DNA from 2 places in the Stenotrophomonas sp. 05N37 genome. Region 2 is predicted to be linked to the other one. Evidence: predicted binding sites of a transcription regulator. Region 2 holds the regulator's gene; the other holds the start of a gene.
The links. Region 2 encodes FliA, which starts transcription of late flagellar genes. Its sites were predicted from a motif close to TAAAGTTTNNCNNNCNNNGGCCGATAA; they were not measured.

Region 1: a site for FliA is predicted at 3,244-3,270, ahead of flgM (flagellar biosynthesis anti-sigma factor FlgM). Genes of this name have one in related genera too.

What each region holds. Positions count from the first base shown of each region.
Region 1 is NZ_JBFTNG010000004.1:318,927-334,309, forward strand. Features, by position in the region: gene AC1DGC_RS14250 (EAL domain-containing protein) at 1-480, shown strand, start outside; gene AC1DGC_RS14255 (ATP-binding protein) at 1,258-2,397, opposite strand; gene AC1DGC_RS14260 (flagellar protein FlgN) at 2,575-2,913, opposite strand; gene flgM (flagellar biosynthesis anti-sigma factor FlgM) at 2,910-3,212, opposite strand; gene flgA (flagellar basal body P-ring formation chaperone FlgA) at 3,322-3,972, opposite strand; gene AC1DGC_RS14275 (chemotaxis protein) at 4,078-5,028, shown strand; gene flgB (flagellar basal body rod protein FlgB) at 5,764-6,159, shown strand; gene flgC (flagellar basal body rod protein FlgC) at 6,163-6,570, shown strand; gene AC1DGC_RS14290 (flagellar hook capping FlgD N-terminal domain-containing protein) at 6,597-7,280, shown strand; gene flgE (flagellar hook protein FlgE) at 7,313-8,536, shown strand; gene AC1DGC_RS14300 (flagellar basal body rod protein FlgF) at 8,569-9,321, shown strand; gene flgG (flagellar basal-body rod protein FlgG) at 9,441-10,226, shown strand; gene flgH (flagellar basal body L-ring protein FlgH) at 10,250-10,942, shown strand; gene AC1DGC_RS14315 (flagellar basal body P-ring protein FlgI) at 10,950-12,101, shown strand; gene AC1DGC_RS14320 (glucosaminidase domain-containing protein) at 12,103-13,332, shown strand; gene flgK (flagellar hook-associated protein FlgK) at 13,341-15,221, shown strand; gene flgL (flagellar hook-associated protein FlgL) at 15,218-15,383, shown strand, end outside.
Region 2 is NZ_JBFTNG010000006.1:25,871-41,253, reverse strand. Features, by position in the region: gene AC1DGC_RS15875 (methyl-accepting chemotaxis protein) at 1-1,055, opposite strand, end outside; gene AC1DGC_RS15870 (chemotaxis protein CheA) at 1,761-3,740, opposite strand; gene AC1DGC_RS15865 (response regulator) at 3,792-4,157, opposite strand; gene AC1DGC_RS15860 (STAS domain-containing protein) at 4,154-4,462, opposite strand; gene AC1DGC_RS15855 (chemotaxis protein CheW) at 4,730-5,863, opposite strand; gene AC1DGC_RS15850 (ParA family protein) at 6,250-7,032, opposite strand; gene motD (flagellar motor protein MotD) at 7,038-8,033, opposite strand; gene AC1DGC_RS15840 (flagellar motor protein) at 8,035-8,775, opposite strand; gene AC1DGC_RS15835 (chemotaxis protein CheA) at 8,865-10,700, opposite strand; gene AC1DGC_RS15830 (protein phosphatase CheZ) at 10,705-11,319, opposite strand; gene cheY (chemotaxis response regulator CheY) at 11,319-11,711, opposite strand; gene AC1DGC_RS15820 (RNA polymerase sigma factor FliA) at 11,728-12,474, opposite strand; gene AC1DGC_RS15815 (MinD/ParA family ATP-binding protein) at 12,471-13,358, opposite strand; gene flhF (flagellar biosynthesis protein FlhF) at 13,345-15,171, opposite strand; gene flhA (flagellar biosynthesis protein FlhA) at 15,325-15,383, opposite strand, start outside.

The sequences.
Region 1 (15,383 bases), on a different contig from region 2:
ATGACCCTGCGCCGGCGTTACCTGCGCCCGGAAGCCTTCGCCGAGACGCGCCCTGACCGCACCCTGCTGCTGCTGGACGATGAGGAAAACGTGCTGCGCTCGCTGGTGCGGCTGTTCCGCCGCGATGGCTACCGGATCCTCGCGGCGGGCAACGTGCGCGATGCGTTCGACCTGCTGGCGATCAACGACGTGCAGGTGATCCTGTCCGACCAGCGCATGAGCGACATGAGCGGCACCGAGTTCCTGGGCCGGGTGAAGATGCTCTACCCGGACACGATCCGGCTGGTGCTGTCCGGCTACACCGATCTGAACACGGTGACCGATGCGATCAACCGCGGCGCGATCTACCGGTTCCTGACCAAGCCGTGGAACGACGACGAGCTGCGCAAGCACATCCACCAGGCATTCCGCACGCACGAGGAACAGCGGCGGGCGAATACGGCACCGCCGGTGGCGCTGCCGGCCGCGGACGACGACTGACCCACGCGATCGCCGTGGAGCCGACCGTTGGTCGGCTGCTCTCAACCGAGGCGCCATGGCGGCCGACGTGTCACGGCAGCCGACCAACGGTCGGCTCTACGAAATTGTCGTGCCGTGGCAGCCGACGTGCCACGGCAGACGGCCAACGGTCGGCGCGAAGACAATGCGGCGTGCGGATGCGTGGCGCCATGCCATGCCCGCGAGGTTCGCCGCGAGGACCGTAGAGCCGACCGTTGGTCGGCTGCTCTCAACCGAGGCGCCATGGCGGCCGACGAGTCACGGCAGCCGACCAACGGTCGGCTCTACGAAGATTGTCGTGCCGTGGCAGCCGGCCAGCGGTCGGCGGTCGGCGGTCGGCGGTCGGCGCGACGACAATGGGCGTGCGGATGCGTGGCGCCATGCCATGCAGGCGAGGATCGCCGCGAGGCCCGTAGAGCCGACCGTTGGTCGGCTGCTCTCAACCGAGGCGCCATGGCGGCCGACGTGTCACGGCAGCCGACCAACGGTCGGCTCTACGAAATTGTCGTGCCGTGGCAGCCGACGTTGCACGGCAGCCGGCCAACGGTCGGCGCGAAGACAATGCGGCGTGCGGATGCGTGGCGCCATGCCATGCCCGCGAGGTTCGCCGCGAGGACCGTAGAGCCGACCGTTGGTCGGCTGCTCTCAACCGACGTGGCACGGCAGCCGACCAACGGTCGGCTCTACAAAAATTGTCGTGCCGTGGCAGCCGGCGTGGCACCGCAGCCGACCAGCGGTCGGCTCTGCCGCGTGGGGTGGTCAGCGCGGCTGCTTGATCGGGAGTACCAGGCGGAACCTGGAGCCTACGCCGGGGGTGCTGTCCAGGTCGATGCGGCCGTGGTGCTTGTTGACGATGCTGTAGGAAATCGACAGACCGAGACCGGTGCCGCTGCCGACCGGCTTGGTGGTGAAAAACGGGTCGAAGATGCGCTGGCGCAGGTCCGGCGAGATGCCGCCGCCGGTGTCTTCGAACTCCACCCACACGTGGTCGCCATCCACGCCGGTGCGCACGGTGATCGTGCCGCGCTCGGCGATGGCGTGGCCGGCGTTGAGCAGCAGGTTCATATAGACCTGGTTGAGCTCGGACGGCAGGCATTCCACCAGCGGCAGCTGGCCGAACTCGCGCTGCAGGGTGACCTTGTACTTGAGCTCGTTCCAGATGATGTTGATGGTCGATTCGAGCCCGGAATGCAGGTCGACCAGCTTCCAGGACTCATCGCGGCCGGAATAGGAGAAGTCCTTGAGGTCGCGCACGATCCGGGTGACCCGCTCGATGCCTTCGCGCGACTCGGCCATCAGCTGCGGCAGGTCGCGGCTGATGAAATCGATGTCGAAGCGGTTGCGGATGTCGTCGATCTCCGGGATCAGCGCCTTCGGATCGGGGGCGCGCAGGGCGCGTTCGTAGGCCTCGATCACGGTGAACAGGCTGCGCAGGTATTCCTGCAGGCTGCCCAGGTTGGAGTGCACGTAGCCGATGGGGTTGTTGATCTCGTGCGCCACGCCGGCGGCAAGTTGGCCGATGGAGGCCATTTTCTCGGACTGCAGCAGCTTCTCCTGGGTGCCGTTGAGGCGCAGGTAGGCCTGGCGCAGCTCGGCATGGCGCTGCTGCAGCTCGCGTTCGTAGTCTTCCTGGCCTTCGATGCGGCGGAACAGGGCCAGGTAATGGCGCTGGCCGGCTTCTTCGTGCTGGTACAGGTGGGCGATGACCATGCGCTCGCCGACCGGCAGGCTGCCGTTCCAGTGGCCATGCAGGCGGGCGTGCTCCAGCGCGTCCGGTGGCAGCAGCTGGTGCAGCCATTGCGCCGCCCCCAGCCCGGCGGCGTTCTCGGCCTGGCCGAGCATCTCGCTCACGGCCGCATTGGCCAGGGCCACGCTGCCATCCTCGCGGAACAGCAGCATGCCTTCGTTGACACGCTCGAACAGGGCGAGCAGGACCGGCTGCGGGGGCAGCGGTGCGGTGACGAGGTTGGAAGAAGCGGTCACGGTCACATCGGGCAGTCGAAACAGGCGCCCAATATACGCGTTGGCCTGCGCGACGGAAGCCCGCGCACGCGTTCGCGGCCCGCGCGGGCCGGATCAGGCGACGGCGAGCGGCCGGCGGGTGTGCAGCGTGCTGGACTGGCCCTTGGCGTCGTAGGACGAGGCGTCTTCGCTGCGGCCGAGCTGGCGCAGGGCCCAGTTGACCTCGCGGCGGCGGCGCGACAGCAGCACGCCATTGGCGCGGTTGCGCTCGGCCAGTTCCTGCAGGCGCTCGCCCTGCCCGACCGGCGGCACGGTCTCGAGCGCGCGCAGCGCCTCGAGCTTGGCGCCGGTGGCCCGGATCAGGGCCTGCACGTCATGCTCGACCAATGCCTGGCGTTCGACGTCCAAGGCATCGCTGAGGCGCTGCAATGGCTCGCTCATCGCCAGTTTCATCCCTGCAGCTGCTGGTCCAGCTCGAGCATGCGCGAGGCGATCGCATCGGGATTGATCTTGTAGGTGCCGTTCTGCAGCGACTCACGCACGGCCTGCACGCGGCCGGCGTCGATCGCCGGGGCGCTGCTCAGTTCGCGCTGCAGGGCCTGCAGACTGGTGGCTTCACCGGTCAGGCGCAGGCTGTCGGCGGCTTCCACCGGACGCGTCGGGGAATCGGCGCTGGCGGCCGGCTTGCTGCCAAGCGCGACACTGCGCAGATGGGCGGTGGCCTGCAGGTTGCCGTCGATTTTCTGGCTCATGGAGTTGTCCTGGAAGTACGGTTCACAAGGGATAACGGCATGGAGACCGCCATCTTTAGGGGATTCTGCGGTTTTTTTGGCACATTCCGCCGCGGGTTCAGCATTGTGCTCAACGCGTCACAAAAACGTCGCCGTTGGCGGCCACGGTGCCCTGGACGATCTTCCGCGAGGACAGATTCTCCACCGACACCCGCTCGTTCTCGCCGGCGTCGGCCATCGCCTTGCCCGCGACCCGCACCTCCACGCCCCCCAACCGCGACACCAGCGCCACGTTGTCGCCACGGCGCACCAGGCGCTGGGCGACCAGGTCGTTGGCCGAGAGCAGGCTGCCGGCACTGAGTGTACGCCGGGCCACCCGCCCGACCGCGGCGGCCGGATCGGCCAGCGCGGCGCCGGCGATACGGGCCACGTCACGCTGGGCAGTGGTGATATCGGCGGCGGCCAGCGTTTCTCCAGCGCTGATGCCCCGGTTGAGGATGAGTACGGTCTGGTTGCGGCGCACCTTGACCGGAACGAACAGGCGCCAGCCGCCGGCATCCGGGCAGCTGACTTCCACGGTACTGGTGCCGGTGGGCTGGGCACGCAAGCCCTGGCCGCAGGCCGGCAGGCGCAGCGCGGAATCCAGGGTGGTGTCGCCCTCGGTCCCGGCCGGCAGGGTAGACAGCGCGGCGGCGCGGATGCTGTCCACCGGCTGCCAGCCGCCGGCGGCGGACGCGGGCAGCGTGGCCAGGGCGAACACGGCAAGGATGATCCAACGCATGGCGACTCCACGGGCAAGGCACATGTGCAGCGTCCTGCAAGGGCCGTGCCGGAATCGGCGCGGCGGCGCGCTCAAGTCGGCGGGGCTGGCGCCGATACCACTCCCATGTCACATGACCTGCTCAACCGCATCGACCAGCGTACGCGCCTGGCCGGCCACAATCGTCTGGCCCTGCTGCTGTTCCGGCTCGGCGGACGCCAGCTTTTTGGCGTGAATGTGTTCAAGGTGCAGGAAGTCCTGCGCCGCCCGGACCTGTTCCAGGTGCCTGGGCTGCCCAGCCAGTTCGCCGGCGTGGCCGATGTGCGTGGCCGCTCGGTGCCGGTGCTGGACCTTGGGCTGGCGATCGGCCACCCCGAACGCGAACCGAACGCCGACAAGTCGCCGGGCTACCTGGTGGTGACCGAGTTCAACCGGTCGATCCAGGGCTTCCTGGTGAGCGGGGTGGAACGGATCGTCAACATCGCGGTGGAGGATATCCACCCGCCGCCGGAACTGGGCGCCGAATCGAGCTATCTGACTGCGGTGACGCGGTTCCAGGGCGAGTTGATCCAGGTGATCGACGTGGAAAGCGTGCTGGCCGATATCGCGCAGGTGCGTGGCGAGGCGGTGCTGGACCCGTCCCTGGCGCAGGCGCTGCCCACCGATGGGCCGCAGCTGCAGGTGCTGGTGGTGGACGACTCGCGGGTGGCCCGCCAGCAGATCCGCAGCGTGCTGGACCAGTTGGGGGTGGGGGCGACCCTGCTGTCGGACGGCAAGCAGGCGCTGGACCACCTGCTGCAGATCCATGCCTCGGGCGAGAACCCGGCCGAGCGCTACGCGATGGTGATTTCGGACATCGAGATGCCGGCGATGGACGGCTACACGCTGACGACGGAAATCCGTCGCCACCCGGGCCTGGCGGGGCTGTACGTGCTGCTGCACACCTCGTTGTCGGGCGTGTTCAACAACGCGATGGTCGAGCGGGTGGGCGCCAACGCGTTCGTGGCCAAGTATTCGCCGCACGAGTTGGCCGATTTCGTGCTGGACCGGTTGCGGAAGGTGGCGTTGGCTGCCTGATTGTCCGGGTGAGTAGCGGCGGGTTGCATACCGCTTGTGGGACGGGGTGGGTGGGGCGGCGCCCTGGTTATCTTGTGAGCGTTGAGTAGGAGCAGCCGAGCATGGCTCGGCTCTACCGGTGTCCAGGCGCAGCCGAGCATGGCTCGGCTCTACCGGTGTCCAGGCGCAGCCGAGCATGGCTCGGCTCTACCGGTGTCCAGGCGCAGCCGAGCATGGCTCGGCTCTACCGGTGTCCAAGAGCAGCCGGGCATGGCTCGGCTCTACCCGTGTCCAGGAGCAGCCGGGCATGGCTCGGCTCTACCGGTGTCCAAGAGCAGCCGAGCATGGCTCGGCTCTACCGGTGTCCAGGCGCAGCCGAGCATGGCTCGGCACCGTCGGTTCATCAAGCCCAGCGCTCCGCTGGGCTTTTTTGTGGGCGCGGCGGTGGTTCAGCCGGGGATGGCCCGGCGCTTCCAACGCGCAGCCGCCAGCCGCTGGGCCGGGGCGCGGAGCGGGGTTCACGGCGTGTCCCGGCAGGGGCTCAGGGCGACCTGCCGGCGGGTGGGCTTGAATCGTTGGGGTTCATGGCGCTTCAGCCGACCAACGGTCGGCTCTACCCCCCTCCGCAGGCTGTGGCCTTCCTGTCCGATGGCGCAAGCGTGTCCTGGTGAGGGTCGGTGGCGGCAGGCGTGGCGGCAAATCGCAGACTGGCACAGCCCTTGCACCACTCCCACCATCGTCCCGTGGGAGCGTGCCATGCCCAATCTGATTTCCGACTATCTGGGGGTCCATGCCCAGGCCATGCCGTTGCGCGAGCAGCGGATGAAGCTCATCGCCAGCAACCTGAGCAATGCCGACACCCCCGGCTACAAGGCCCAGGACCTCGACTTCGATGCCGCCCTGCGCAATGCCCAGGGCCTGGACAGCAATGGCCTGATGAAAACCACCAACGAGCAGCACTACGCCATCGGCGGCGGCCTCAACCCCTTCCAGATCACCAAGGAAGGCGTGCAGCCCAGCATCGACGGCAACACCGTCGACCCCGACGCCGAACGGGCCGCCTACGGCCGCGCCGCGCTGGAATACCGCGCCTCGCTCAGCTTCGTCGAATCCAAGGTGCGCTCCATGCTCACCGCCATCACGGGCCAATAAGCCATGAGCAACCTGCCCATTTTCGATATCGCCGGCTCCGCCCTCCAGGCCCAGTCGGTGCGCATGAGCACCATCGCCTCCAACCTCTCCAACGCCGACACCGTCGCCGGTTCGGCGCAGGCCGTCTACAAGCCGCTGGAGCCGGTCTTCCAGTCGGTCACCAGCCGCACCGATCCCAACATCACCACCGTCCAGGTCAAGGAAATCAGCCAGAGCGACGCAGCGCCGATCAAGCGCTACGAGCCCGGTCATCCGCTGGCCGACGGCGACGGCTACATCTATCAGCCCGACGTCGACCCGGTCGCGCAGATGGTCAACCTCATCTCCACCTCGCGCAATTACCAGGCGGGCGTGGAAATGCTGACCACCGCCAAGGAACTGGCGCTGGCCACCCTGACCATGGGTCGCTGACCCTCGCCCCCACAGGACTTACCGTCATGAGCACCACTTCCGGCGTTGGCCAGAACAGCGATGTGTACACCGCGCTGGGCCTCAATGCGCCCAACAGCGACACCAGCAAGAAGAAGAGCACCCTGGACCAGGCCGATTTCCTGCGCCTGATGACCGAGCAGCTGCAGCACCAGGACCCGCTCAAGCCCATGGACAACACCCAGATGGTGGCGCAGATGGCGCAGCTGTCCCAGGTGCAGGGCATCACCGACCTCAACACCACGGTGCAGGGCTTCCAGGACCAGATGTCCAGCGACCAGATCCTGCGCGGTGCCGCGCTGGTCGGTCACGACGTGCTGGTGCCCTCGACCAAGTGGCAGCTGGAGGCCGAAGGCACGACCAGCGGCATGGTCGCTGCCTCCGGGGCCGGCTACGTCAACGTGGAGATCACCGACGCCAACGGCGTCAAGGTCAACACCATCAGCGTGGAAGCCAAGGCCGCCGGCGAAGTGACCTTCGACTGGGATGGCAAGGATGCCAACGGCAACCGCATGGCGCCGGGCAGCTACACCATCGCCGCCACCTTCACCGACAGCGCCGGTGCCCAGAGCAAGGTCAACACCTACGTTGAAGCGCCCGTGGAAAGCGTCACGGTCGGCTCGGACGGGCTGTACCTCAACCTCAAGGGCCTCGGTACGGCCCCCATCGACTACGTGCTCCGCATCAGCTGAGCCGCCCTACCCCGCACACCAGGAGCAATCCCATGGGCTTCAACATCTCGCTGTCCGGCATCAACGCCGCCAATGCCGATCTGAACGTCACCGCGAACAACATCGCCAACGTCAACACGACCGGCTTCAAGGAATCGCGCGCCGAGTTCGCCGACCTGTTCTCGGCCACCAGCTACGGCCTGTCCAAGAACGCGGTCGGCTCGGGCGTGCGCCTGACCAACGTGGCCCAGCAGTTCTCGCAGGGCAACAACGAACAGACCGGGCGCAGCCTGGACATGGCCATTTCCGGTGAGGGCTTCTTCACCATGACCATGAACGGTGCCCGCGTCTATTCGCGCGCCGGCAACTTCCAGACCGACCAGGCCGGCTACGTGACCAACCCGCAGGGCGCGCGCCTGCAGGTGTTCGCGCCGAACGCCGATGGCACCAGCTTCGACGCCGGCCGCCTGGTCGACCTGCAGCTGCTCACCACCGACAGCCCGCCCAAGCAGACCAGCAAGGTCAACGTGAGCTTCACCCTGCCGGCCGACGCCAAGGTGCCGACGGTGAACGTGTTCGACCCGACCGATTCCAACAGCTACAGCCAGTCCACCGGCGGCATCACCGTGTACGACTCGCTGGGCGTCAGCCACACCCAGACCTCGTACTTCGTCAAGACCGCCAACCCGAACGAATGGCAGGTCTACAACTATGTCGACGGCCAGGCCGCCGGCGGCGTCAGCACGCTGACCTTCAACAACGCCGGCGCGTTGACCGCCCCGACCAACGGCCAGATCACCCTGGCCCCGTTCACCCCCAGCACCGGCGCCGGCCAGCTGGCGCTGACCCTGGACATCAGCGGGTCCACCCAGTACGGCGAGAAGTTCGCCCTGCGCAACACCCAGCAGGACGGCTACGCCGCCGGCAAGCTCAACGAAGTCACCGTGTCCGAAGAAGGCGTGGTCTACGCGCGCTACTCCAATGGCGACGACAAGCCGCTGGGCCAGGTGGCGCTGACCACCTTCAACAACGCGCAGGGCCTGGAAGCCAAGGGCAACAACCTGTGGGTGGAAACCTTCAGCTCGGGCACCCCGCGTACCGGCGCACCGGACAGCTCCAACCTGGGCAAGGTCCAGGCCGGGTCGCTGGAAGCCTCCACGGTCGACCTGACCGAGCAGCTGGTCAACATGATCACCGCCCAGCGCAACTTCCAGGCCAACTCGCAGATGGTCTCCACCATGGACCAGATCACCCAGACCATCATCAACATCCGTTGATGAGCCACTGACCGCATCACGGGACCAAGACGATGGACAAGGCGCTCTACGTAGCGATGACCGGTGCACGTGCCTCGCTGCAGGCACAGGGCACGCTCTCGCACAACCTGGCCAACACCGATACCCCTGGCTTCAAGGAAGCCCTCGCCAATACCGAGGCCTTCCCGATCAAGGGCACCGGCTACGCCTCGCGCGTGGACGCCCTGCACGTCGATGCCGGCTTCAACCGCCGCATGGGCGCGCAGCAGATCACCGGCAACCCGCTGGACCTGTCGCTGCAGTCGGGCAACTGGCTGGCGGTGCAGGCACCGGCCGGCGGCGGCGAGGCCTATACCCGGGGTGCGGCGCTCTCGATCACGCCCAATGGCCAGCTGGTGACCGCCGGCGGCCATCCGGTGCTGGACGAGAACGGCGCGCCGATCGCGATTCCGCCGCACCAGGCGATGGACATCGGCAACGACGGCACGATCTCGATCATTCCGCTGGGCGAAGGCCCGCAGACCATGGCCAACATCGGCCGGATCCGCGTGGTCGCGGCGGCCGATGAACGCCTGGAGCGCGGCCTGGACGGCTTGATGCGCAACGCCGACCCGCAGCAGCCGTTCGTGCAGGCCCAGGGCAAGTCGCTGGAAAGCGGCCAGCTGGAAGGCAGCAACGTGGATGCCGCCGGCGCGCTGGTGCAGATGATCCAGCTGCAGCGGCAGTACGAAATGCAGGTGAAGGTGATAAAGCACGGCGACGACAACGCCCGCAGCGCCAACAGCCTGCTGCGCCTGGGCGGCTGACCCGGACCGGGCTGAGCAGGCACCGCCGTAATTCTGGCGCGGTTCTGGCACGGCCCATGCATCGCCCCCTGTAACGGCCGCCCCGGGCGGCCACCCGCATCATTCAAAGGAACATCGCCATGAACCAGGCATTGTGGATCGCCAAGACCGGACTGGATGCGCAGCAGACGCGCATGTCGGTGGTTTCCAACAACCTCGCCAACACCAACACCACCGGTTTCAAGCAGGACCGTGCCAGCTTCGAAGACCTGCTGTACCAGCAGGTGCGGCAGCCGGGCGGCTCCTCCTCGGCGCAGACCCAGTTGCCCACCGGCCTGCAGTTGGGTACCGGCGTGCGCGTGGTCGCCACGTCGAAGAACTTCGAACAGGGCAGCCAGCAGCAGACCGGTCGCGCGCTGGACGTGATGGTCAATGGCCGCGGCTTCTTCGAAGTACAGATGCCCGATGGTTCCTCGGCGTATACCCGCGATGGCTCCTTCCAGCGCAACCAGGACGGCGAGCTGGTGACCAACAGCGGCTACCCGGTGCAGCCGGGCATCCAGATTCCCGAAGGCGCGCAGTCGCTGACCATCGGTACCGACGGCACCATCAGCGTGAAGATGGCCGACGACGCCGCCTCGGTGGAAATCGGCGCGCTGACCCTCACCGATTTCGTCAACCCGGCGGGCCTGCAGGCCCGCGGGGAAAACCTGTTCCTGGAAACCACCGCCTCCGGTCCCGCCCAGAACGGCAACCCCGGCCTCAATGGCCTGGGCAGCGTGGTCCAGGGCGCGCTGGAAGGCAGCAACGTCAACGTGGTCGAGGAGCTGGTGTCGATGATCGAAACCCAGCGCGCCTACGAAATGAACGCCAAGGCGATCTCCACCACCGACGCGATGCTCGGCTACCTCAACCAGAACGTCTGATCGGTCGAACCGGGAACCCTGCCATGTCGCCCCTGCCCCTTACCCTCCGTCTGTCGCTCGCCAGCGCCCTGGTCGCCCTGCTCGGCGGCTGTGTCATCGCCGGCGATGTGCGGCCCTACCCGGCGATGGCGCCGATCACCCCGATCGTGGCGCCCACCGCGCCGGCCACCGCCGGCGCGATCTACGCCGCCGGCCCGGGCCTGCAGCTGTACTCGGACCGGCGCGCACGCGATGTGGGCGACCTGCTGACCATCACCCTGACCGAAAACACCACCGCGCAGACCACCGCCAATACCACCACCGCCAAGGAATCGGAGCTGAGCATCGGCACCCCGACCCTGTTTGGCGCGCCGGTCACCCTGGGCGGCAAGGACATCCTGGCCGCGAGCGCGGCCGGTTCGCGCGACTTCACCGGCAAGGGCACCAGCGCGCAGAGCAACCGCCTGGTGGGCAACGTAACGGTCACGGTGATCCAGCGCCTGCCCAACGGCAATCTGGTGGTCCAGGGCGCCAAGAACCTGCGGCTCAACCAGGGCGATGAACTGGTGCAGGTGCAGGGCATCGTGCGTGCGGCGGACATCTCCCAGGACAACACCATTCCCTCCAGCCGCGTTGCCGATGCCCGCATCGTCTACGGCGGCCGCGGCCCGGTGGCCCAATCCAATGCGATGGGCTGGCTGAGCCGTTTCTTCAACTCGGCGTTGACGCCGTTCTGAGCCTGACATGACCCTTTCCTTTTCCCTGTTCGGGCAGCGACGCATGGCGTCGCCCTACGTGGTGCGTGCGCTGGCGGTCCTGCTGGCGACCTTCGCCGTGGTGGCACCGGCATCGGCCGAGCGCATCAAGGACCTGGCCCAGGTGGGCGGCGTGCGCACCAACGCGCTGGTCGGCTACGGGCTGGTGGTCGGCCTGGATGGCAGCGGCGACCGCACCAGCCAGGCGCCCTTCACCGTGCAGAGCCTGAAGAACCTGCTGGGCGAGCTGGGCGTGAACGTGCCGGCCAACGTCAATCCGCAGCTCAAGAACGTGGCCGCCGTGGCGATCCACGCCGAGCTGCCGCCGTTCGCCAAGCCGGGCCAGCCCATCGACATTACCGTGTCCTCGATCGGCAACGCGGTCTCGCTGCGCGGTGGCTCGCTGCTGATGGCCCCGCTGCGCGGCGCCGACGGCCAGGTCTACGCCATCGCCCAGGGCAACCTGGTGGTCGGCGGTTTCGGTGCGCAGGGCAAGGATGGCTCGCGCGTCTCGGTGAACGTGCCCAGCGTGGGCCGCATTCCCAATGGCGCCACGGTCGAACGTGCGCTGCCGGACGTGTTCAACGGCGGCGGCGACATCACCCTGAACCTGCACAAGAACGACTTCACCACGGTCTCGCGCATGGTCGCCGCGCTCAACAATGCCTTCGGCGATGGCGCCGCGCGTGCGATCGACGGCGTCACGGTGTCGGTGCAGTCGCCGAGCGACCCGGGCGCACGCATCGGCCTGCTGGCCCGCATCGAGAACCTGGAACTCACCCCCGGCAGCGCGCCGGCCAAGGTGGTGGTCAACGCCCGCACCGGCACGGTGGTGATCGGCTCGCAGGTGCGCGTGGGCGCGGCGGCCATCTCGCATGGCTCGCTCACGGTGACCATCAACGAGAATACCAACGTCAGCCAGCCCAACGCGTTCGGCAATGGCCAGACCGTGGCCACCCCGCAGTCCACCATCACCGCCACCAACGATGGCAGCCGCATGTTCAAGTTCACCGGCGGCACCACGCTGGACGAGATCGTGCACGCGGTCAATGCGGTGGGCGCTGCCCCCGGCGACCTGATCGCCATCCTGGAAGCCCTCAAGCAGGCCGGTGCGCTCAGCGCCGAACTCGAGGTGATCTGACATGCGCATTACTCCGGCACTGGAACTCAATCCGGCCCAGGCCAACAGCCCGGCCAAGGTGGACAAGGTGGCGCGCCAGCTGGAAGGCCAGTTCGCGCAGATGCTGGTCAAGAGCATGCGCGATGCCAGCTTCGGCGACGCGCTGTTCCCCGCCGAAAACACCATGTTCCGCGAGATGTACGACCACAAGATCGCCGAGGCCATGACCCGTGGCCGCGGCCTGGGCCTGTCGGCGATGATCACCCGCCAGCTCGGCGGCGCCGAGGCCGATGCGGCCAAGCCGACCGACACCGCGTTGAACCCGGCCGCGGCGTTGCGCGCCTACCGGCTCAATGCGCCGGCCGCTGCGCCGATGGCGCTGCCAGCCTCGGCCACGCCGGCCGGCGCGCCGAGCGAGGTGGAGATGCTGCAGCAGCTGCGCGGCGCCGACCCGTCGGCGGTGTTGCAGCCGATGGAGCGCGCGCTGGACCTGATCGCCGGCCGCGAAAGCAGCCAGATGCACGAGGCGCTCGGGCGCAGCGATCCGTATTCGGCCCCCCCGGGCGTCACCGATCCCACCCAGGAGAACTGGGCCGCGCTGGCCAACGACCGCTGGAGCGGCGTCAACGACAGCGCCGCCCCGCGCGGGCCCAGCGCGGTGGATACGCTGGCCGCCAGTACCGCCGCCGCCCAGCTCGGCCCGCACACGCCGGAAGGCTTCGTGGCCAGCATCTGGGGCCATGCGCAGCAGGCCGCGCGCGAGCTCGGCGTGGATGCCAAGGCGCTGGTCGCCCAGGCCGCACTGGAGACCGGCTGGGGCCGCAAGCTGGTGCAGCGCAACGGTGGCGGCAGCTCGCACAACCTGTTCGGGATCAAGGCCACCGGCTGGAGCGGCGAGCGCGCCAGCAGCGGCACCCATGAATACGTGGACGGCGTGCGTCGCAATGAAACGGCCAGCTTCCGCGCCTACACCTCGGTCGGCGACAGCTTCGCCGACTACGTGAAGCTGCTCAAGAACAGCCCGCGCTACCAGAACGCGCTGCAGGCCGGCGGCGACGTCCGCGGCTTCGCGCAGGGCCTGCAGAAGGCCGGCTACGCCACCGATCCCAGCTACGCGGCGAAGATCGCCGCGATCGCCGGCGGCCCGACCATCGAGCGCGCCATCGCCGCCGTGGGCGATGCCAGCCAGCGCCTGGGCCAGACCTTTGCCAGCACCGCCAGCCCGACCGGGCTGGGTGTCATCCGTCGTTGAGGTAATCCATGTCCAGCGTACTTTCCACCGGCACCAGCGCCCTGCTCGCCTTCCAGCGGGCGCTGGCGACCACCAGCCATAACGTCGCCAACATCAATACGCCCGGCTACAGCCGGCAGAAGGTCGACTTCGCCACTGCCAATCCGCAGAACGTCGGCTATGGCGACGTCGGCAACGGCACCCGCATCACCGACATCCGCCGGGTGGCCGACCAGCTGGCGATCTCGCGGTTGCTCGATGGCAGTGGCGAACTGGCGCGGTTGAAGCAGTTGTCGAGCATGGCCGACCGTGTGGATGCGATGTTCTCCGATACCGCCACCAACGTATCCGGGGTCTGGTCGAGCTTCTTCGACACCGTCAGCGGCCTGTCCTCCAATGCCTCGGGCACGGCCGACCGGCAGAACATGCTGGACGGCGGCAAGACCCTGGCCGGCCGCTTCCAGCAGCTCAACGGCCAGCTCAATACGCTCAACGGCGAGGTCAACAACGGCCTCATCGCCGGCGCGTCGGAGATCAACCGGCTGGCCAAGGAGATCGCCCAGCTCAACGGCAGCATCGGCGGCAACGCGGCCAACGCCGCGCCGGACCTGCTGGATCGCCGCGATGCGCTGATCGCCAACCTGGTCGGCTACACCGGTGGCAACGCGGTGATGCAGGACGGCGGCGTGATGAATGTCTACACCGCCGGTGGCCAGGCGCTGGTGGTGGGCACCACTGCCTCCAAGGTCACCACCGTGGCCGATCCGTACATGCCCGAGCGCCTGCAGCTCGCGCTGGAGAGCGCCGGGCAGAAGATCACCCTGGAACCCAAGACGCTTGGCGGCCAGATCGGCGGCCTGCTGGAGTTCCGCGATACGGTGCTGACGCCGACCCAGGCCGAACTGGGCAAGCTGGCCGTCGGCATGGCCAGCAGCTTCAACGATGTGCACCGCCAGGGCGCGGACCTGTACGGCAACCTGGGTGGGGACTTCTTCAACATCGGCAGCCCGCGCATCACCGGCAACGCCAACAACACCGGCACCGCCAGCATGACCGCCAGCTTCGGCGACCTGTCCAAACTGGACGGGCAGAACGTGCTGCTCAAGTTCGACGGCACCCAGTGGCAGGCGACCCGCGCCGACACCGGCGCGGCGATCGCGATGACCGGTACCGGCAGCGCCACCGACCCGCTGGTGATCAACGGGGTGGAACTGGTGATGACCGGCACTCCGGCGGTGAACGACCGCATGCTGCTGCAGCCCACCGCAGGCGTGGCCGGCACCCTGTCGGTGGCGATCACCGACACCTCGCGCATCGCCGCGGCCGCCCCGATCAAGGGCGCCGCCGCCCTGACCAACACCGGCACCGGCAAGCTCACCGGGGTCAAGGTGACCGACCACACCAACGCGGCGCTGCGCACTCCGGCGGCGATCGTGTTCACCAGCGCCACCGAGTACACCCTCGACGGCACCGGTCCGTTCACGTACACCGCCGGCCAGACCATCAGCGCCAACGGCTGGAGTTTCGTGCTCGATGGTGCGCCCAAGACCGGCGACACCTTCAGCATCGGTCCGACCCCGGCCGGATCCTCGGACAACAGCAACGCCCTGCTGCTGGCCAAGGTGGAACAGGCCAAGACGTTCAACGACGGCACCGTCACCCTCAGCGGCGCGCTCGGTGGGCTGACCACCCAGGTCGGCGCGGCGGCACGCTCGGCCGACTACTCGCTGCAGGCCCAGCAGGTGATCACCGACCAGGCGCAGTCCGCGCGCGATTCGATCTCCGGGGTCAACCTGGATGAGGAAGCGGCCGACATGCTGCGCCTGCAGCAGGCCTACCAGGCCGCCTCGCAGCTGATCTCCACCGCCGACAACATGTTCCAGACCATCCTCGGAGCCGTGAGCCGATGAACAGCCGCATTTCCACCGGGATGATGTTCCAGCAGTCGGTGTCGTTGATGATGGCCAAGCAGGCCAAGATGAGCCACCTGGAACAGCAGATCGCCACCGGCCGCCGGCTGGTGACCGCCAAGGACGACCCGGTCGCCTCCGGCGCCGCCGTGGGCCTGGACC
Region 2 (15,383 bases):
GCCAGCAGGCTGGCCTTGGCCGCATCCATCGATTCGTGCAGGATCGCGCGGCTGCCCGGCAGGCGGCGCGCGTTCTGCGACAGGTCGCCGGCCGCGTACTGGTTGAGCACGGCGATGGCGTCCTTGATCGCATCCAGGTGGTCGAACACCACCGTGTTGGTGCCCACGGCCAGTTCACCGTAGACGCCGGGGAAGTCCACCGGCATGCGGTGGGAGATATCCGGGCCGGCGTGCATGGCCGACATCTGACGGGTTTCGTCCGAGTAGCGGCGCAGCATGCTGGTCATCTCGCCGGTGGCGGCCAGCATCTGCCCGACTTCGTCGGCGCTGGTGGCACGGGTGGTGACGCTGAGATCGCCCCGGGCGACCGATTTGATGGCGTGCACGGCCTGCGACAGCGGCCGGGTGATCACCCGCGAGATGACGAACGCCAGGGCGGCGGCCACCACCGACAGCAGCACCATGCAGACCACGATGGCGATCACGCTGGCGCGGTGGGTGGCGTTGGCGCCAGCGATACGCTCGGCCATGAGGCTGTTGCTGTACGCGCCCAGCGCCTTGAGGTCTTCGAACAACTGGCGGCGCGCCGGACGCGACTTGTTGTCGGAGATGTCGCGGGCACCGGCCGCATCGCCGGCGGCCACGGCGGCGCGCAGGTCGGTGTTGGCCAGGAAGTAGGCGTCGGTGTCCGCGGCGACCTTGGCGTACAGCGCACGCTCGCGGTCATTGGCCGGCAGCGCGGCGTAGGCCGCCAGTTCGTCGCGGACAACCTTGGCCGAGTCGTCCATGCGCTTGTTGTAGTCGGCGACCTTGTCGGGCTGGTCGAGCATGCTGACCTGGGCCAGTTCGTAAGTGCGGAACTCACCCAGCACTGCGCGCGCCTCACCCAGGTGCTGGAGGGTGGGAATGTTGTTGCCGGCCATCGCGGCCAGTTCGGCATTGGCGCCGTTGAGGCGGACCAGGGCGAACACGCCCAGGACGACGGTCATCAGCGTGGTGAGGGTGAACCCCACCGCCAGCTTGCGGGCGATGGGCAGATCATGGAACCACTTCATGGTGTGAACTCCGGGCAGGGCGGGGGCGCACAGCCGTGGGGTGCTGGGCGAGAGGTCGTAACGAAGGCGAGGTGGGGCGCGGGACACGTGACGATGGCGTCATAGCTCTCCCGGGATAACGGCGCTGCCCCGTCGCAACTTGAGTGCTCGATGTCACATTTTTTTTGAAAACGACGCAGCGCAGGGCATACCGCATTGGTTGCAAGAGCAAGCAATGGCAAGGCTTCCGCGTGCGTCGCCCGAAAGACGGGTCAGTCCGCCCGCGTATCGGCCAAGTTCGACGTCACAGCTTCAAAAAAGGCGCGTAACCCGCACGCGTAGCGCCGCGCCGTTGATCGCAGGCCCGGGTGTGCCGAACGCGAGGCGGCAGCACCCAACGCCGCAACCACCCGGCGTGTCGGCGCAGGAGTCGTGCGGGGCGCGGGCCAAAGGTAAGGTCTGGAGCCCACGCAAGCAGCCCGCGCCACTGATCGGGGGTACGGTAGTGCCGGCCGTTGGCCGACAGCACGTGACGCTGCAACCACCGCGAGTATCGATGCAGGAAAGACTGCGAAGAGCCGGCCAACGGAAGGCGCGGAACCCAAAGACGAGGAGCCCCCGCTAGTAGCGGGGGCGCGCCGACGGCGGGGGGTGTTGGGTGCTGGTGAGGCCGGGGCCCAGGGTTTGCGTAGCAAACCCTGGGGAAATCTTCGCGAATGCGCAGATTTAAGCGGCCTGCGGCACCCGCAGCGACCGCACCAGCCCGCCGATGTCCACGATCAGCGAGACCCGGCCATCTCCGAGGATGGTGGCGCCGGACACACCGCTGATGCGGCGGTAGTTGTTCTCGATGTTCTTGACCACGACCTGCTGCTGGCCAACCAGCTCGTCCACTTCCAGTGCGATCTTCTGGCCATCGCCTTCGACCACCACCACCAGCGAATCGTCCTTGGTGCGCCCGCCAAACCCGTAGTACTCGCTCAGCGAGAGGATCGGCAGGTACTCGCCACGCACGCGCAGGACGCGGCCTTCGCCGGCCATGGTGCGCACGTCTTCCGGCTGCGGCTGCAGTGCTTCGAGCACGTAGGCCAGCGGCAGGATCACCGTTTCGCCGGCCACGGCCACGGTCATGCCGTCGAGGATGGCCAGGGTGAGCGGCAGGCGGATCAGCACGCGGGTGCCGTTGCCGGCCTTGCTCTCCAGCTGCACTTCGCCGCCCAGCGCCTGGATGTTGCGGCGGACCACGTCCATGCCCACGCCACGCCCGGACAGGTCGGTGACCGCATCGGCGGTGGAGAAGCCGGGCTGGAAGATCAGGTCCCAGACCTGCGCGTCGGTGGGGTTGTCGGGCACGCTCAAGCCACGTTCGAGCGCCTTGGACAGAATCTTGTCGCGGTTCAGGCCGCGGCCGTCGTCGCTGACTTCGATCACGATGTGGCCGCCCTGGTGCGAGGCCGCCAGGGTGATGGTGCCGGTCTCGTCCTTGCCGGCATCGCGACGGATGTCGGGCATTTCCAGGCCGTGGTCGATCGAGTTGCGGACCAGGTGGACCAGCGGGTCGGCGATCTTTTCGATCAGGCCCTTGTCCAGCTCGGTGCCTTCGCCGATGGTGCGCAGGCGGACCTGCTTGCCGAGCCGCGAGGAGAGATCGCGGACCAGGCGCGGGAAGCGGCGGAACACCGCATCCACCGGCAGCATGCGCACGCCGATCACCGCTTCCTGCAGGTCGCGGGTGTTGCGTTCGAGCAGGTCCAGGCCGGCGAACAGCTGCTCGGCATGGACCGGGTCCAGGGCATGCGAGACCTGCTTGAGCATGGCCTGGGTGATGACCAGTTCGCCGACCAGGTTGATCAGCGCATCGACCTTTTCCACGGCGACGCGGATGGAGGTTTCCGCTTCGTGCGCGGCGGCAGCCGGCGCGCCGGCCGCCGGTGCGGCAGCAGAAGCGGCAGGCGCCACCGCTGCCGGGGCAGCCGGGGCGCTGGTGGCCAGGCTGGGCGGGGCGGCCGGACGGATGTCCAGCTCGCAGTCGTCCACGACCCAGGCGAAGGTGTCTTCGATCTTGCTGCGCGGCACCTTGCCGACCAGGCCGAGGTCCCACGCCAGGTGCGCTTCGAGCGGGTCGAGCTGGTCGAAGCCGGGCAGGCGCTCCATGCGCGCGGCGACCTGCAGCGAACCGAGGTGTTCCAGCTCGCGGATGATGCGCAGGGGGTCGTTGCCGCTCATGAACAGCGACGGCGACGGCACGAAGCCGATCTGCCACGCTTCCGGGGTGTCATCGACCTTGGCGGCGGCGACCGGGGCGCTGGCAGCGGCCTGGCCGGACAGCACCGCTTCCAGCCGTGCCTTGATCGCGGCCACCGCCTGCGGGTCGGCGGGCTGGCCGTGTTCGGCCTCGCGCAGCAGGGCGCGCAGCACGTCCACCGAGGACAGCATGGCATCCACCGCGTTGGCTTCCAGGGCACGCTTGCCGGCGCGCAGTTCGTCCAGCAGCGTCTCCAGCACGTGGGTGAGCGCGGCGATCGCATCGAAGCCGAAGGTGCCGGCGCCGCCCTTGATGGAGTGCGCGGCGCGGAACACCGAATTGATGATTTCCGGGTCCTGCTGGCCCGATTCGAGCGCCAGCAGGCCAGCCTCCATGGCATCCAGCCCTTCGCGGCTTTCTTCGAAGAACGTGGCGTGGAAACGTTGCAGATCCATGCTCATGGTGCGTGGGGTCCGGTTGCGAAGGGAGGGAGGGGCGAAGCGGCGCTGGGCTCAGCCCAGGACTTTCTGCACGGTGGCCACGAGCTGTTCGGGATTGAACGGCTTGACCAGCCAGCCGGTGGCACCGGCGGCCTTGCCTTCGGACTTCTTGTCGGCCGCCGATTCGGTGGTGAGCATCAGCATCGGGGTGAACTTGTAGTCCGGCAGCTGGCGCAGCTCGCGGATCAGCGAGATGCCGTCCATGTTGGGCATGTTGACGTCGGTCACCACCGCGTTGAAGCGCTGGCCCTTGGCCCGGCCCAGCGCGACGGCGCCGTCCTCGGCTTCTTCGACGGAAAAGCCGGCCGAGGTGAGGGCGAAAGAGACCATCTGGCGCATCGACGCCGAATCGTCCACCACCAAGATACGTGCGCTCATGCAGCGTTCTCCACAGATTTCAGGTTGTCATGGGTTGCGTCCAGGCCGAGGGCCTGGGTGACGCCGAGCAATCGCGCGGCATCACGGAAGGTTGCAGTGCAACCGTCGAATCCGGTCGGGTAGCCTGCCTGGCGGCGGGCGTCGACGAATGCGCACAGGACCTGCATTGCTGCGGTATGGATACGGCTCACTTCGCTGGCATCCAGCGTCAGTTCGCCGGCCTGGTCCACCAAAGGGGCCAGGCGGGTTTTCAGCTCGGTGCTGGTCTCGATACCGAGATCACCACCCAGGGCCACAGTGCTCATCGTTGCTCCGGACAAACGGTTCCGAGGTTTATAACGGCCCAAAGCGGGGAAGCTTTAGGGGGACGGGCCAAGGGATCTTCACCGTTAGGGGAAACCGCCCGGTAGCGCGAGCCCTTGGAAGGCGGCGCGGCAGCGCAACGGAGCCGTCCGGGCGCCATCGGGCGGTGCTGGCGCCGGGTCGGAGAGCAGCCACGCATGGCGTGGCGCTACCGGGGACCGGGTGCCGAGGTGGAGCAAGGCCCTGGGGGGCTGCCCTGCAGATGGCGGTCAATTCAACAGCTGGGTCGCATCGAGCAGGATCATCGGCTGTGCGGTGACCCGCGCCACGCCGCGGAACAGGTCGTTGGAAATCTGGCAGATGCGCGCGGTATCGGGCGGTTCGATCTGCGAGTCGGTGAGGTTGGCGACATCCTCCACCGCCGACACGCGCAGGCCCATGGTTTCGCCATCTTCCTCCAGCACCACGATGCGGGTGTTGGCGTCGTCCTGGGCCGGGCCGGCGCCGAGGTGGATGCCCAGGTCCATGACCGGCACCACCTGGCCGCGCAGGTTCATGATGCCCAGCATCGCCGAGGCGGTGCCGCGCAGCGGCAGCAGGGGTACCGGCAGCACTACTTCCTGCACCTTCAGCAGTTCCAGCGCATAGGCCTGGGCGCCGCAGCGCAGGCGCAACCAGCGCGAGGTGCGTTCGCTGGCGCGGCGGCTCTCGCGCGGGCTGGAGGCCGGGTTCTGCGCCTGCGCCTGCAGTTCCTGCCAGCTGCCCGGGCGGGTGTGGGCCGGGGCGGGGGCGGCGGCACGGGCGCTGGGCGCGGACAGGGGCATCGTCGTCGGCATGGGGCGGGCGGCAGGCAGCGGGGCGGGAGCGGGGGCAACGGGAGCCGGGGCGATCGGTGCCGGCGCCGGTGCGGCGGCCTTGGGCGGTGCGCTGTCGTGCAGCACCTCGTCAGGCAGATCGTCCCAGCTGGGGCGGCCGGCCTCGGCAGCGGCAGGAGCAGCCGAGCGTGGCTCGGCTCTACCGGGCGAGGTGGGAGTTTCGTGAGCGGACGCGCGGTTATCGACCGGCGGGCCGAGCGCGGGGTCGTTCATCAGTTCGTCGAGCAGCGCGAGGTTGGCCGGGCTGCCGGGTGACGTCGGCGTGTCGTGCGCGGTCGCGATGCTCTCGACCGGCGGGCCTAGCGCGGGGTCGTTCATCAGTTCGTCGAGCAGCGCGAGGTTGGCCGGGGAGCCAGGTGACGTCGGCGTGTCGTGCGCGGTCGCGATGCTCTCGACCGGCGGGCCCAGCGCGGGGTCGTTCATCAGTTCGTCGAGCAGCGCGAGGTTGGCCGGGGAGCCGGGCGAGGTCGGCGTGTCGTGCGCGGTCGCGACGCTCTCGACCGGCGGGCCCAGCGCGGGGTCGTTCATCAGTTCGTCGAGCAGCGCGAGGTTGGCGGGGCTGCCGGGCGAGGTCGGCGTGTCGTGCGAGGCCGCGAGGCTGTCGACCGGAGGACCCAGGGCCGGATCGTTCATCAGCTCGTCGAGCAGCGCCAGATGGGCCGGCGCGCCCGGTGAGGTCGGGGTGTCGTGGCCGACCGCAACGGCCGCGTCCGGCGCAGGCGCAGCCTCGACGTCGCCGGCAGCCGACCCGGCAAATTCGGCACTGATCGCCAGGGCGACACCGGCTGCTTCAGCGCCGTCCTGGGCGGCCACCGCCGCCGCCGGGGCGACGGACAGTTCCTCCCGAGCGGGCGCGGCGGGCACGGCATCGCCGAGCAGCTGCTCCAGGTAGTCGTCGAGCACGCCGGCGGTGTTCATGCCGCGCGCTCCATCTGCAGCGCGTCGTCGGCCAGGATCCATTCCAGCGCACGCCGGTACGCGGCCAGGCCGCGACCGGGGTAGTCCTCCGACTGCGGCGGCACGGTCAGGCTGGCCGCGTTGCAGATGCGGGTGTCCACCGGGATCGCGTCTTCCCACACGCGCTGGCCGTGCTTGTCCTGCATCAGCTTGACCGTCTCGTTGCCGGCGCGGGTGCGGCGATCGAACAGGGTCGGCAGGATCGACATCGGCAGGGGACGGCGGCGCGAGCGCTCGACCATTTCACCGGTGCGGACCATGCCATCGAGGCCGTGCAATGCCAGCGGCTCGGCCTGGGTGGGGATGATCAGGCGGTCGGCCGCGGCCAGCGCGTTGATCATCAGCAGCCCCAGGGTGGGCGCGCAATCGAGCAGGATGTAATCGTGTTGCCCATGGTGGCGGGCCAGGGCGTTCTGCAGGGCCAGGCCGAGGCCGGGCTGGTTGGCGCTGCGTCGCTCCAGGGTGGCCAGCGCGGCTTGCGCGCAGACGTAGTCCAGGCCCGGGATGTCGCTGCGATGGCCGAGGGTGCCCAGCTCGGCCGGCGGTGCGCCGAACAGTTCCAGCACGCCCTGCGGCGGCGGGTCCAGCGGCACGCCGAAGGCGCGGGTCAACGAAGAGTGCGGATCGAGGTCGATCAACAGCACGCGGTGGCCGAGCGTGGCCAGGCCACGGCCCAGGGCCAGGGTGGTGGTGGTCTTGCCCACGCCGCCCTTCTGATTGGCGATTGCCCAGATGCGCATTCGGTTCACTCCTTCATTGCAGGGGGAACGGCGGCGCCAACGCGGCTGCCGGCCGGCACCGGTGGCAACTGCACCGGGGCGAGGGGGGGTACGGAGGGGGTGGTCGGCCTGGCGGTTGGCGGCGCGTCGGTCTGCGCGCTGAGCTGCGGCCCGATCGGGTCTGCGCCGCGCGTGGTGTCGGCCAGGACGATGACCATGACGCGGCGGTTGCGGTTGCGCCCTTCGGCGGTCGCGTTGTCCTCGCGCGGGCGGAACTGGCCGTAACCCACCATGGCCAGCCGCGCCGGCTGCAGGCCCTGGTCGGCGAACAGGTGCACTACGCTGGCCGCGCGCCCGGCCGAGAGTTCCCAGTTGGAGGGGAACAGCGAGGTGGCGATCGGGACGTTGTCGGTGTGGCCTTCCACGCGCACGCCGTTGGGCGCATCGCGCAGGACCTGGGCCAGCGTGGAGAGCGTGTCGCGCGCGTGCACGTCCAGCGTGGCCGAGCCGGTCGGGAACAGGATGTCGCTGTTGATCTCCACCTCGATCCACAGCTCGGTGCGGCGCACGGTGATCATGCCGCGCTCGATCAGCGGGGCCAGCGTGGCGGTGAGCTTGTCGGCGATGGTGTTGAGCTGGCGCTCGGCACGCTGCAGCTGTTCCTGGTTGCGCACCGAGACCGGCATGCGCATCTGCGAGGCCATCGCCGGCAGCAGGGTGGGGTCGTTGGAGGGCGAGGGCGCGGAGGGGCCGACGCGGTTGCCGGCCTTGATCACCGACGGGCTGTCCCAGCCGCCGCCCTGCACCTGCTGGTTGCCCACCTGCACCGGGTTGATGGTGCGCGGCGCGCCGCCGAAGGCGGTGGTCAGCGCATCGGCCATGACCCGGTACTTGCCCTCGTTGAGCGAGGAGATGGCGTACATCACCACGAAGAAGGCGAGCAGCAGCGTCATGAGGTCGGCATAGGGGATCGCCCAGGCCTCATGGTTGGCATGCTCTTCGTGGTGCTTGCGGCGGGCCATGTCAGTGCAGGAATCCGGACAGGTTGGTTTCGATGTTGCGCGGGTTCTCGCCCTGGGCGATGGAGATCAACCCTTCGATGATCATTTCGCGGTCGCGGCTGTTGTGGTGGATCACGCTCTTGAGCTTGGCCGACACCGGCAGGAACAGCAGGTTGGCCGAGGCGATGCCGTAGATGGTGGCAGTGAAGGCGGCGGCGATGCCGTGGCCGAGCTTGCTCGGGTCGGCCAGGTTCTTCATCACCGCGATCAGGCCGAGCACGGCGCCGATGATGCCCAGCGTCGGCGCATAGATGCCCATGCCCTCGAACACCTTGGACGCGGCCAGGTCCTGGTGCTCCTGGCTGCTCAGCTCGATTTCCATCATGTGCCGGATGGTCTCCGGCTCGACGCCGTCCACCAGCAACTGCAGGCCCTTGCGAAGGAACGGGTCGCTCTGCGCGTCCACCTGCGCTTCCAGGCCCAGCAGGCCCTGGCGACGGGCGATGTTGCTCCAGTCGACGATCTGCCGGATCAGCTCATGGCGGTCGCTGCTCGGCGGCAGGATCACCCAGCGCACGATCTTGAAGGCGTGCTTGAACACCGCCGGCGAGGTGTGCAGCAGGATCGAGGCGATGGTGCCCACGATCACGATCACGAATGCCGCCGGCGACCACAGCGACGCCAGGCCGGCCCCCTTGAGGATGCTGCCGCCGACCAGCGAGGCCAGGGCGAGGAAAAGTCCAATGAGGCTGAGTCTGTCCATGGGTCCGTTATCGGCTTGTGTGAATGGGACTTGAGACACCGACGGCGGCAGGTGTTGCAGCGGTCACACTTTTGCAGGGGGCAGGGCGGTCAATCGTGCGGGGTGCGCAGCCCGTCCACGTCCAGGATCAGCGACATCCGTCCGTCGCCGATCAGGGTCGCGCCGGCATAGCCGCGCAGCCCGCGCAGAGCCTTGGGCAGTGGCTTGATCACCACTTCCTCGCGGCCGCGGACCTGGTCCACCACCAGACCGAAGCGTGCTTCGCCGGCCTGCAGCACCACGATGGTGAGCAGCGGCGAGGCGGCCGGCTCCACCGCCAGCCAATGGCGCAGGTCCACCAGCGGCAGGGTGTGCGACTTGCGGTCCAGCACGGCGCGGCCGTCGAACCAGCCCAGCGAGGTATTGGGCGCGTGCAGCACTTCCATCACGCGCGCCAGTGGCAGGGCGTAGACGTCCTCGCCGGCCTGCACCAGCAGGGTGGGCAGGATGGCCAGGGTGAGCGGGACGCGGATCATGAAGCGGCTGCCGCGGCCCAGTTCGGACTGGATCTGGATCTGGCCGCTGAGTTCGCGGATGCGCGACTGCACCACGTCCATGCCGACGCCACGGCCGGAAATATCGGTCACTTCCTGCTTGGTCGAGAAGCCGGGCAGGAACACCAGGTGCAGGCATTCCTCGCTGCTCAGGCGGGCAGCGGCTTCGGGATCGATCAGGCCCTTCTCGCGCGCCTTCTGGCGCAGCCGTTCCGGATCGATGCCGGCGCCGTCATCCTGCACTTCGATGCTGACGTAGTCGCCTTCCTGCTGCGCCGACAGGCGCACGTGGCCGCTGCGCAGCTTGCCCTGGGCTTCGCGCAGCTCCGGGGTTTCGATGCCATGGTCGATGGCGTTGCGGACCAGGTGCACCAGCGGGTCGGCGAGCGCTTCGACCAGGTTGCGGTCCAGTTCGGTTTCCGCGCCGACCAGCTCCAGCTCGACTTCCTTCTTCAGGTTGCGGGCGACGTCGCGGGCGACCTTGGGGAAGCGCGAGAACACCTTGCCCACCGGTTGCATGCGGGTGCGCATCACCGCCGACTGCAGGCGCGCGGTGGCGATGTCCAGGGTGGACACGGCGCGGTCGAGTTCTTCGTCGTGCAGGCGCGCGCGCAGGGTCTTGAGGCGGTTGCGCGAGAGCACCAGTTCGCCGATCAGGTTGACGATGGCGTCCAGGCGCTTGGTGTCCACGCGCACGGTGTGCTCGGCTTCGGTCACCGGCTTGTTGGCCGCCGGCTTGGCCGGCAGGGCCGGGGCGGCGGCGGGCGCGCGCGGCGCCGGTGCGGCGGCCACGGCCTTGGCGCCCGGGGCGGCGCCGCCGTGCAGCTGGTCCAGCAGGGCCTCGAATTCGTCTTCGCCGATCAGGCCGTCATTGGCCTTGTTCGCCGGCACCACGGCGGTGGGCGCGGCGCCGCCGTGCAACGTGTCGAGCAGGGCCTCGAACTCGTCGTCGGTGATCAACTCGCCGCTGGTCGGTGCCGCCGCAGCGGCGGCCACCGGTGCCGGCGTGGCCGGCCCGTTGACGTCGAACTGCGCGATCAGCTCCGGCGGCGCATAGCCGGGCTCGGTGCCGGCCGAGACCGAATCGAGCATCGACTGCAGGTAGTCCAGCGATTGCTGGGCCGCATCGAAGTGATGGGCCTGCAGCACCGCCTTGCCCGACCGCGCCATGCCCAGGGTTTCCTCGGCGGCGTGGCACAGTTCGACCATCGCCTGGATGCCGAGGAACCCGGCACCGCCCTTGAGGGTGTGGAAGCCGCGGAACACCGCGTTGAGCTGGTCGCTGTCCTGGGGCGACTGCTCCAGCGACACCAGCTGTTCGCCGAGGCGATCCAGGATTTCCTGGGCCTCGAGGATGAAATCGGCGGCAATATCGTCTGGAACAGCGCTCATGGTGTTACAGCCCCAAATCGGAAAGCAGGTCGTCAGCGTCGACCTGTGACACCTGGTGGCGATCCAGACCGTTCACGGCCGGGCCGGCCAGGCCGTTGTCGCGCTTGTGCGCGCTGTCGTCCTGCGGCGGCAGGCCGAGCGCGCCGAAGCCCTCGTGCACGCGGCGCACGATGCCCACCACGCGGCGGATGATCTGCCCGGTCAGGTCCTGGTAGCTCTGGGTGAGCGCGATCTCGGTGAGGTTGTGGCGGATCCGGTCCAGCTGCTGGTCCTGGTCGGCCGTCAAGCCATTGGCGCGCAGCTGCTCGGTGAGCGTGCGGCATTCCTCGGCCAGGTCCAGGGTGCGGTGGGTGGCCTGCTCGGTCATCGCCACCACGTGGTCCAGGCGTGCGCAGGCATCGTCCAGTTCGCCGGCCTCGCTGGGCAGGCTGGGCAGTTCGCCCAACGCCTGGCCCAACTCGCGGGCGAGCCGGTTCAGCCCGGCCATCATCGGCTGGGTACGCAACGCGGCCAGCGCGTCGATTTCCCGCCGCCAGCCGGCTTCGTCGCCGCTTTCCAGCGCGGCCAGGGCATCCTGCAGGCGCTGCACCAGCGCCGATTTGTCGCGGAGGGTTTCCATCAGGCGCTCGCCGCCAGGCGTTCGAAGATCTTGCCGAGCTTTTCTTCCAGGGTCTGGGCGGTGAAAGGCTTGATGATGTAGCCGTTGACGCCGGACTGGGCCGCTTCGATGATCTGCTCGCGCTTGGCTTCGGCGGTCACCATCAGCACCGGCAACGTCTTCAGCTTGGCGTCGGCGCGGATCGCCTTGAGCAGGTCGATCCCGGTCATCACCGGCATGTTCCAGTCGGTGACCACGAAATCGAACGACTGGCTCTGCAACAGAGACAGCGCGGCATGCCCGTCCTCGGCTTCGGCCGTATTGGTGAAGCCCAGATCGCCCAGCAGGTTCTTGACGATACGACGCATGGTCGAGAAATCGTCGACGATCAGGATACGCATGTTCTTGTTCAAAGCACTTTCCTCGGTATCAATGGTTCTCGAGGCCGGCGTCGGCCGCCTCGAAGATCTTCAGTCGGCCACGCAGGCGCAGGACCGCCTGGCCGTGGATCTGGCAGACGCGCGACTCGCTGACACCGAGTACCGCGCCGATCTCCTTCAGATTCAGTTCCTGCTCGTAGTACAGCGACAGCACCAGCTGCTCGCGCTCGGGCAGCAGCCCGATCGCATTGCCCAGCTCGCGGCCGAATTCGCCGCGCTCAAGCACCTGCTGCGGGGTCGGGCCACCCTGGGCGACGGTATCCAGCTCGCCCTGGTCTTCGATCCGAGACTCCAGGCTCAGCACCTGGCCGCGCGCGGCGTCTTCCATCAGCCGCAGGTAGTCCGGCAGGGGCATGTCCATCGCCGCGGCCACTTCGGTGGCGCTGGCGGCACGGCCGGTGCTCTGCTCCAGGCGGCGGATGGTGGAGGCGGCGTCGCGGGCGCGGCGGTGCACCGAACGCGGCACCCAGTCGCCGCGGCGGATCTCGTCGATCATCGAGCCGCGGATGCGGATCGAGGCATAGGTTTCGAACGAGGCGCCCTGGTCGGCGTCGTAGCTGCGCGAGGCCTCGATCAGGCCCATCATGCCGGCCTGGATGAGGTCATCCACTTCCACGCTCGCCGGCAACCGGGCGGCCAGGTGATGGGCGATCCGCCGGACCAGGTCGGAGTGCTGTGCGATGCACTCGTTGGCGGCCGTGCGTTGCACCTCTTTGTATTGTGCGGCGCCTTTCATGCGGTCACCCCGCGTTGCTTGAGGATGCGTTCCAGGAAGAATTCGACCCCGCCTCGCGGCTCGGTCGGTGCCTGCCAGCGGGCGGTGCGGCGGGCGATCTCGGTGATCGCCTGCGCGGCCGGGCTGGACGGGTAGGCCTTGACCACCGGCTGCTGGCGCTGCACCGACAGGCGCAGCCAGTCGTCCTGCGGCACGCAGCCCAGGTAGTTGAGCGAGACATCAGCGAGGAATTTCTCGCAGACCCGGGTCAGCTTTTCGTAGAGCACGCGGCCTTCGTTGGGGTCGCGGACCATGTTGGCCACCACCTGGATACGGTCCACGCCGCGCTCGCGCGAGAGCACCTTGATCAGCGCATAGGCGTCGGTGATCGAGGCCGGCTCGTCGCAGACCACCACCACGGTGTCCTGCGCGGCCTGGCAGAAGGTCAGCACGCCGTCGGTGATGCCGGCGGCGGTGTCCACCACCATGAAGTCCAGCTCACGCTCCAGTTCGGAGAACACGTTGACCAGGCCCACGTGCTCGGCCGGCTGCAGCTCGGCCATGTGGCGGCGGCCGGACGCGGCCGGCACCACCAGCACGCCGCCCGGGCCTTCCAGGATCACTTCTTCCAGGGTGCAGCGCCCGGCGACCAGGTCGGCCAGGGTCACCTTGGGCTGCAGGCCCAGGATCACGTCGATGTTGGCCAGCCCGAGATCGGCGTCCAGCAGCAGCGTGCGCTTGCCCATGTCGGCGAGCGCCACGGCCAGGTTGGCCGACACGTTGGTCTTGCCCACGCCGCCCTTGCCGCCGGTGACGGCGATGGTGCGCACGGGGCCCAGCGGCTGGCTGCGGGTGGCCGACAGCGGGAAGGTCTTGGTCAGCTTGGCATACTCACGCGACGGCATGGTTCAACTCCGGGTTGCAGGGCATATCGGCCGCGCGGCGCAAATCTTCAAGGCGAAGTACAAGATTGGCCGCACTGGCCCGGTGCAGGTCTTCGGGAACGTCCTGGCCATCGGTGACCCAGGTGATCGGCAGGCGGTGGTCCACGGCCACCGACAGGGCGGTGCCGAAGCGGCCGGTTTCGTCCAGCTTGCTCAGCACCACGCCCTGCGGGTTGGCGGCGCTGAAGCGGCGGACCACTTCGTCCATGTCGCCAAAGCTGGTGTTGGCCGGCAGCACCAGCAGGGTGCGGATCTGCTGGGCGGCGCGCAGCCAGTGCAGCTGGGCAGCCAGGGCGCGGTCGCGCGGGCCCAGCCCGGCGGTGTCGATCAGCACCAGCTTGTAGTCCTGCAGGCGCTCCAGCAGCTGGTTGAGGTCGCTGCCGCTGTTGGCCTCGTGCACCGCGATGCCGAGCTGGCGGCCGAAGCCGTAGAGCTGCTCGCGGGCGCCGATGCGGCCGGTGTCGGTGGTGACCAGGGCCACGTCGCGGGCGGCGTGCTTCTCGGCGAAGCGGGAGGCCAGCTTGGCGATGGTGGTGGTCTTGCCGGCGCCGGTTGGGCCGACCAGGGCGATGACGCCGCCCGATTCCAGCGGGTCGACCGGGGCGATCGGCAGCTTCTTGGACAGCAGGCCGAGCATCAGCCCGCGGCCGCGGTGGGCTTCGGTGTCCAGCGGGATCTGCATGGCCACGTCGCGGCTGATGCCGGCGTCGAAGCCGTATTCGTCCATCAGGTCCAGGGCGGCGGCACGCACCGGCGAGCCGCGCAGGCGTTCGTCGGTGAAGCGGTGCATCTCGCGTTCGATCACCTGGCGCATGCCGGCCACTTCATGGCGCAGTTGGCGCAGTTCTTCGTCATCGCGCGGCACCACCACCAGCTCGGCGGCGGGCAGCGGCTGGGCCTGGGCCGGTTCGGCGAGAACCGGCAGGGCCACCGGCGCGGTTGCGACCGGTGCGCTGCCAACCTGTTCCTGGACCATGGCCGGCGCGTCCAGACGCGGCTCGAATGCCATCGGGGCCGGCACGGCGGCCTGCACCGGTGCCGGTGCGGCGACCATGGCCGGGGCCGCAACCGGAGCCGGGATCGCGACCGCGGCCGGGATCGCCGGCACGGTGACGCTCACCGGCAGCGGCGGCATCGCCACCTGTGCCGCAGGCACGTGCATCTGGAAGTGCGGTTCGTCGTCCAGCGGCGGGTCGATGATGAAGCGCGCGCGGTTGATCGGTGCCGGTGCGGCGACCGGTGCAGCCTCGACGATCGCGGCCAGCGTCTCCACCGGCGCCGGGGAGGCGGCCGCGGCCTGTTCGACGTTGAACGGGGCGAAGATCTGCTCCGGCAGTGCGGCGGCGCGCAGCGACGGGGCGACGGCCTGCGCCAGGGTGGCGGCAAAGCCGGTGCTGCCGCGCGGCGGCACGATTTCGTTGGCCGAATCCAGGGTGCGACCGGTCGCGCCGACCGCGGCGCGGGCCAGCGCGGCCACGGCGGAGGTGGTGGCGGCCACCGGCTCTGCGACGGCGACCGGCTTGCGGCGGGTCACCGCGGCGATCACCGCATCGGCGGCATTGCGCGGTCGCGGTGCCGGCGCCGGCGCCACATCCTTGCGGGCCGCTTCCAGGGCACGCTGCACGGCGCCTTCGTCATAGTTCGCCGCGGCCACGATCTCCACGCCTTCCTCGATCCGCCGGTTGGACAGGATCACCGCATCAGGACCGTGTTCCTTGCGTACCAGGTTCATGGCCGAGCGCATATCGGAGGCGACGAAGCGTTTGATTTTCATGCTGTGGTACCGGGACTGGGGCGGCGGGGTGGTGGAAGGGAAGCGCTGGTTGTCGGTGGTCTGCACGGTCCGGGTTTCCCTTTATGTCCTGCTGCGTTGATATCGAATGGGGGTGTGTCTGTTTTCTGGCGCATCACCGTCGGGGTTCCGGCGTCAGCTGATCGTGCCGACCAGCTTCAACCGTTTGTCCTCGGGGACCTCGCTGTAGGCCA